DNA from 3 places in the Blautia sp. MSK20_18 genome. Region 3 is predicted to be linked to each of the others. Evidence: a T-box and tRNA genes for the amino acid it is inferred to sense, from the RefSeq annotation. Region 3 holds a T-box; the other regions hold tRNA genes.
What was found. The T-box of region 3 lies ahead of proS (proline--tRNA ligase). A T-box ahead of a tRNA ligase gene usually reads a tRNA of that ligase, here a tRNA-Pro.
Positions count from the first base shown of each region.

Region 1 (2,258 bases), on a different contig from region 3:
ACCGCTATGGCAGTTTCAGATCACTTGACAAGCATTAAAGCGGATGTTATCATTACATATGGTTCAAAATCTTGGATCAAACAACAGAATAATCCGAAAAAATCACTGTCGCTTAATCTAACATTAAGCGGCAGTTTTCACATTCTCTTCATTTTCCTTTCACACAATGCACACATTTTTTTACTATATTATTAACTGTAGATAGCAAATGCTAAACAATCTTTTTCTTTTTCATACTTTTTTGCCGGGAGTCAGCACAACTCCCGGCCTCCTTTTTTATTCTTCAGGTAGTTCGCCTGCATTTTCTATTATTATTAAAGATATAAAAATATGTCTTGTTTTTTCTTATTATATATATTATACTAGTTAAGAACTTATTGTTCCTGTCCATTCTGTTCTTTGATAATTTCATAGACTTCACACTCGAAACATGATACAATATCCGCACAGAGAAATATGCGGTACAATTTTTATAGGAGGATGCGCATATGCTAGATCAGAAAGATTTGGAATTATTAGCCGGTATGATAAATCCGATCAATGTCCAGCTGGGCAATATAAATAACCGATTAGATGGTATCGACGCCAGACTGGATGCAGTGGATACTCGTCTCGACGGTATCGACGCTCGTCTCGATGCTATGGATGTTCGTTTTGACGGTATCGACGCTCGTCTTGATGCTATGGATGTTCGTTTTGATGAAATAGATGCCCGCTTCAACCGGGTAGAAAACAGACTTGAAATGATCGATCTGAAATGTGATACCAACAGAAAACGCCTGGACGACCTTTCACTGGATGTTAAGCTTGCAGAACGGGATATCCGAAAAGATATCAAAAATTTACAGGACACAACAGAAACTCTTGTCGTTGTACTTCAGGGAAGAGGTATTTTACCTGACCCAGGTAACACAATACAGACAGCCTGATCATATCATGTAAAGAGTGTGAAGCCTATGAAAGTATCAAGGGATCACACTCTTTATTATCATCCATACAACCATCTTTCTCCTCAAAAAATGGTTGCATTTACAATTCGTTTATGTTATAGTTATATGCGTTGCGGGGTATGGCGTAGCTTGGTAGCGCGCACGGCTGGGGGCCGTGAGGTCGCAGGTTCAAATCCTGTTGCCCCGATATTTCTAACAAATTCAAGGATTTCCGAGGTCTGATGACTTCGGATTTTTTTATTACCTTTATTACTTTACTATTTTTCGAAAGGAAGGTTTTGCATGCAGGATAATCTGTCTCTTTATCATATTTTTTATACGGTAGCACGTACCGGCAGTATCTCCCACAGTTCCCGGGACCTTTATATCAGTCAGCCTGCTATCAGCAAGGCGATCCAGAAGCTGGAGCAGAATCTGGATACCGTTCTTTTTAAACGCAGTTCCCGGGGTGTCACTCTGACCCCGGATGGTGAGCTTCTTTTTGAAAAAGTAAAAGAAGCTCTTTCACTTCTGGATGAAGGAGAAAATTCCATTCGCCATAACCGTTCCCGGGACATTCCAAAGCTGCGTCTGGGCGCCAGTTCTACTCTTACCAGATATGTACTGCTCTCCCACCTGGAAAACTATATTGCACGTTTTCCTCATGTACGTATCACAATTTCCTGCCAGTCTACTTATCAGACGCTGCAGCTTCTGGATGAGGAAAAAATCGATCTGGGACTCATCGGACGGCCGCAGAAGCTTCGGGGATATTATTTTCAGCCTCTTTTGAAAATCCAGGATACCTTTGTCTGTACACAGCAGTATCTGGAAAATCAGAAAAAGCTCTATCCGGATGAACCTCTGATCCAGGCAGCAACTTTCATGATGCTGGATGAGGACAATATTACACGTCAGACCGTGAACACTCAGCTGAAAGAACATCATGTGGAATTAAGTCATATTCTGGAAGTAACAACTATGGATCTTCTGATCCAGTTTGCGGAAATTGGTCTTGGGATTGCATGTGTGATCCGTGATTTTGTAAAAAAAGAGCTGGAAGAAGGAACTCTGGTGGAAGTACCGGTAGGATTTTCTTTTCCGCTGCGTGAGATCGGGTTTGTATGCAGACAGAAAGATGCTGATTCGGCTTTGATCGCGCCATTTTTTGATGATGAAACAGAGCATCCGGATAAATAAAGGAATGTAAAAAAAATTCCCATCTGATCATTGCGACCAGATGGGAATTTTAAATTTCAAAAAAGTTTCCTACCACTGTATTACGTGTGTGACTTTTTTGACTCAAACTTCGCTGCGCTTCGTTCGAGT
Region 1 is NZ_JAJCGR010000012.1:55,594-57,851, reverse strand. It holds gene LI091_RS08755 (hypothetical protein) at 489-929, shown strand; tRNA gene LI091_RS08750 (tRNA-Pro) at 1,064-1,137, shown strand; gene LI091_RS08745 (LysR family transcriptional regulator) at 1,233-2,129, shown strand.
Region 1: it encodes a tRNA-Pro, which carries the amino acid that the T-box ahead of proS (proline--tRNA ligase) is inferred to sense. The anticodon was not compared.

Region 2 (2,258 bases), on a different contig from region 3:
GTACAAACTTACGGTAAAAACTCCATCTGTAAAAATGAATGCATCAGCGAAAACGCTTTATGTAAAAGGATCTCCAGCTACGGTGACGTTGAAAGCAACGACCGCAGGTGTTACCGGAAAAGTAACCTATACAAGCAGTAAACCATCTGTTGCAGCTGTAGCCGCAAATGGAAAGGTAACTGCAAAGGCGGCAGGTACAGCTGTGATCACAGCGAAATGCGGAAATTATAAAGCAACCTGCAAGATCACAGTCAAGAAGCCGGCTGTAAAAGCTTCGGCTTCAGCGAAAACTGTATTTGTGGGTGGAACAAGCCAGATCAAAGTGGAAAAAACAGGCGTTAGCGGAAAAGTTACTTATACAAGCAGTAATAAATCCGTTGCAGTGGTAAGCGCAGGCGGAAAAGTAACAGCAAAAAAAGCAGGAACAGCTACAATTACAGTAAAATGCGGAAGCTACAAAGCAACCTGCAGGATCACAGTAAAAAAAGGCAGCCTGAAGATCACATCCAAAACAGCTGTAAGTGTAAAAGCAAAGAAAACAACAGCCATCAAGGCAACTGCTACTTCAAAGGCAAAGATCACCTACAGAAGCAGCAATACAAAAGTTGCTACTGTAAGCAGCAAAGGTGTTGTTAAAGGTGTGAAAAAAGGAAAAGCTGTTATCTATGTAAGCAGCAACGGAATCACAAAAAAAGTAACAGTTACAGTGAAATAAGCATATATTTCACCTGAATATATTTGATATGTTATAAAGAACCTTTCCCAAAACTGCTTCGGGTCTGCGAAAATGCATGCCCGAAGCAGGAAAAAAGAAAAAATTCGATTTTTTTGAAAAATTTTAATTTTTTCTATTGACAAAGTACAGAAACTCTAATATAATAGCTCTTGCAGTTGAGCAAAACACAAACAACTGAAACAGAATAACGAAGCGTGGCTCAGTTTGGTAGAGCGCTGCGTTCGGGACGCAGAGGTCGCAGGTTCAAATCCTGTCGCTTCGACTAAAGCTTTGAGAATCCCTTGGTTGAGGGGTTCTTTTTTGTGTTTGTACATCCTGGAGCTTTTTTCAGTTGATGGAATGATTTCTCTCGATTTTCATATATATTAACGAAACCGAAATACCGGAGGGACGTGCGTTGGCTGGATATCAGCGTTTTGTTGCGTATGTGTACGAGTATCGGAAAGGAAAAAAAGATGGCAGCAGCGGTTATGTGAGGGTGGAGGCCAGAGATAGGAAATGCCGTGTGGAGGTTCATCTGCGCTGCGTTGGACTGGAGCCTGGAAGTCGGTGCAGAGTGTATGGGTTTGTGCGGCAGGAAGGGTTGATGGATGGTATTTTGATCGGAAGCTGTGTTACCGGGCGGGAACGGATCGAGTGCGCACTGGAGACGGATACAGGGGATATTGGAGGCATGGGAAAAAGTCTTCAGGAGCTTGGAGGACTGCTTCTGATCTCCGATGCCGGCGGATTCTGGGGAACGGAATGGGATGATCAGCCGATCCGGCCGGAGAATTTCCGCGAGTGGAAGAAAAAAGGAACGGAATATCAGAAGGCGGCGGAGAAAAAAGGCAGAGAGCGGGAAGAAAAGGAAGAAGAAAATCAAAAAGATGGAACCTTGCCAGAAGTGCAGGAAAATCAGAAGGAGTCAGACAGGATCATGACGGTGGAGGAGATTCAGGAGGATGTATTAAAGACATCGGAAACCGGAAATTTATATCAGGCTCCCGGTCCGCATCCGCCGGAACCACCGCGACCAGGCCAGCCATCACCGCATCCGCCGGAACCACCACGACCAGGCCAGCCGTCACCGCATCCGCCGGAACCACCACGGCCAGGCCAGCCGTCACCGCATCCGCCGAAACCATCGAGACCGGAGCCATCTCGTCCACTTCCGGGAATACCCTGTGATGATCCCTTTAACGACGGCTATTTCACAGACTGCAGCAAGATCAGACCATCGGACTGCAGTGCCTTATGCAGAAAAAACGGCTGCTTCTGCAGCAACCGTTTTGTCATGTACGGATATCAGAATTTCGGCCATCTTCTGCTGTGCAGAAATCCCCGGGGACAGTACATACTGGGAGTACCCGGTGGATACAGCCAGCAGGAACGGTTTATGGCCAATATGTTTGGCTTTCCCTACTTTAAGGAATGTCCGGATATTCATATCCCAGGCGGAAAGGGAGGATACTGGTACTGTTTTATTAACATCTGATCAGAAAAATTTCGGCATCCATGCAGATAAGCAAACAGTTTTGCA
Region 2 is NZ_JAJCGR010000006.1:128,277-130,534, forward strand. It holds gene LI091_RS05820 (Ig-like domain-containing protein) at 1-715, shown strand, start outside; tRNA gene LI091_RS05825 (tRNA-Pro) at 925-998, shown strand; gene LI091_RS05830 (DUF6128 domain-containing protein) at 1,134-2,213, shown strand.
Region 2: it encodes a tRNA-Pro, which carries the amino acid that the T-box ahead of proS (proline--tRNA ligase) is inferred to sense. The anticodon was not compared.

Region 3 (2,258 bases):
ATCTCCTGCTCAGCAAACTTGAATCCCGGGCTCTTGTCTGTAGCGTCAACCTTTGCACGGATGCCTGCTGCCTTCAGTGCTGCAAGAAGCTCATCAGCCTTCTCCATAACGCCCTCTTTACGCTGCTGGATCGGGATGATCACAGTCTGTACCGGAGCGATCCTCGGAGGAAGAACAAGTCCGCTGTTATCACCGTGAACCATGATGATTGCACCGATCATACGTGTTGTCATTCCCCAGGATGTCTGGTGAACATATTTCAGAGTGTTATCTTTATCTGTGTACTGAATCCCGAATGCTTTGGCAAAACCATCTCCAAAGTTATGGCTTGTACCGGACTGGAGAGCTTTTCCGTCATGCATCAGAGACTCGATTGTGTAAGTAGCCTCAGCACCTGCAAATTTCTCCTTGTCTGTCTTCTGGCCTTTTACAACCGGGATCGCAAGAACTTCCTCACAGAAGTCTGCATAGATGTTCAGCATCTGGATGGTACGCTGCTCTGCTTCCTCGGCTGTTGCATGTGCTGTATGTCCCTCCTGCCACAGGAACTCTCTGGAACGAAGGAACGGACGTGTTGTCTTCTCCCAGCGGACAACGGAACACCACTGATTGTATACCTTCGGAAGGTCTCTGTGGGACTGGATCTCTTTCTGGTAGAAATCGCAGAACAGAGTCTCAGAAGTCGGGCGCACGCAAAGTCTCTCCTGAAGCGGATCAAGGCCGCCATGAGTCACCCATGCAACCTCCGGAGCAAAACCTTCTACATGATCCTTCTCTTTATCAAGAAGAGACTCCGGGATAAAGATCGGCATGTAAACGTTCTCTACACCAGTCTCTTTAAATCTGCGGTCAAGCTCATGCTGGATATTCTCCCAGATCGCATAACCTGCAGGTTTGATCGCCATACAGCCCTTAACACTTGTATAGCCACAAAGCTCAGCCTTCTTAACAACGTCTGTATACCACTGAGCAAAATCCTCATCCATAGATGTGATGGCCTGTACTAATTTCTTTTCTTTTGCCATGATAAATCTCCTTTTTCTTGTGATCTGTTACATATTGCCGGCTGTCAGACAGCCAAGGCAATCCGGAATCCTTTCTGCTTACTCTTCCGTCCTATAAACCGTACACTATATTTACAGTCCCGTTTTACGGACAAAAAAATAAGCCCTCCGAATCCCTCACAAGGGACCGAATGACTTCGGCGGTACCACCCCAGTTAACAGCCAGAAAAGCTGTTCTCTCAACACCCGTTAACGCCGGAAACACACGCCACGCTTCAATCACGCAGAGCTCCGAGGCCGGTTCCACAGTTCACGCACAGGATCCTTCCACCAAAGCAGATCCCTCTCTGAGATAATTCCCTGTGTACTATTCTCATCATCGCCGTATCTTTGATATATTTTAGGCGAAAACCGCCTCAAAGTCAACCCCAAACCAAAAAATATAACAAGTCTCTCTGCTATGAGTTACTGCTCACTCCGTTCTCAGTAACACGCTTCGCGATGCACAGAATTTATGCTAATCGCATAAATTCGCGCGGTATGTCTCGGGTTTTCTGTGACCTTCGCTCACAAAAAACACCTCGCGGAACATTGCCAGTGAACAGTAACTGCTATGCTCCTATTCCTTCACAGACACAGCCGGCATCTCCAGATACCTGTTCAGATCTTCTGTGAGAATATGGAGCTTAGTTCTGGTATCCTGTTCCTGGTACGTCAGCCGGCCTGCGATCCTGTTGATATAATCCTCTTCTTCGATGATCTCACAGGTCTCAGGAAAATTGATATCATAATACTGTGCAAGATAAGATACCCAGTAATCCACCGGCACATGTCTGTCTGCGGATAACACGGATTCTCTTCTGAGACAGGACTCCCACACTGCCGGTGAGATCAACCCTTCTCCTGCAACCTCTTCTGATACACCAAGCATGGCCTCTATTGACGCCTCCAGCTTTACTCTGCAGTTATCCAGCTTATCGGCATCTCGTATCAGTTTTGCATGGAAAAGTGTTCTTGCATCGTGGATTCCTTCCAGTTTGAAATCACTGTGCTTCCGAATTGCTGCATCGATCAGCTCATCAAATTTATCATCCTCCACAAAACGCCGGATCAGCTTCTCCTCCCCGAAGAGAAGTTCTGCACCGAACACGGCATGATCCATGGTTCCCGGCTCAAAGCTGTGAAATCTACGGATCTGCTCAAAACGGCCAATATCATGAAGCAGACCGATCAGCTCCGCAAGTTCCACATCTT
Region 3 is NZ_JAJCGR010000060.1:8,737-10,994, reverse strand. It holds gene proS (proline--tRNA ligase) at 1-1,025, opposite strand, end outside; T-box leader at 1,184-1,393, opposite strand; gene LI091_RS17680 (alpha-L-rhamnosidase-related protein) at 1,624-2,258, opposite strand, start outside.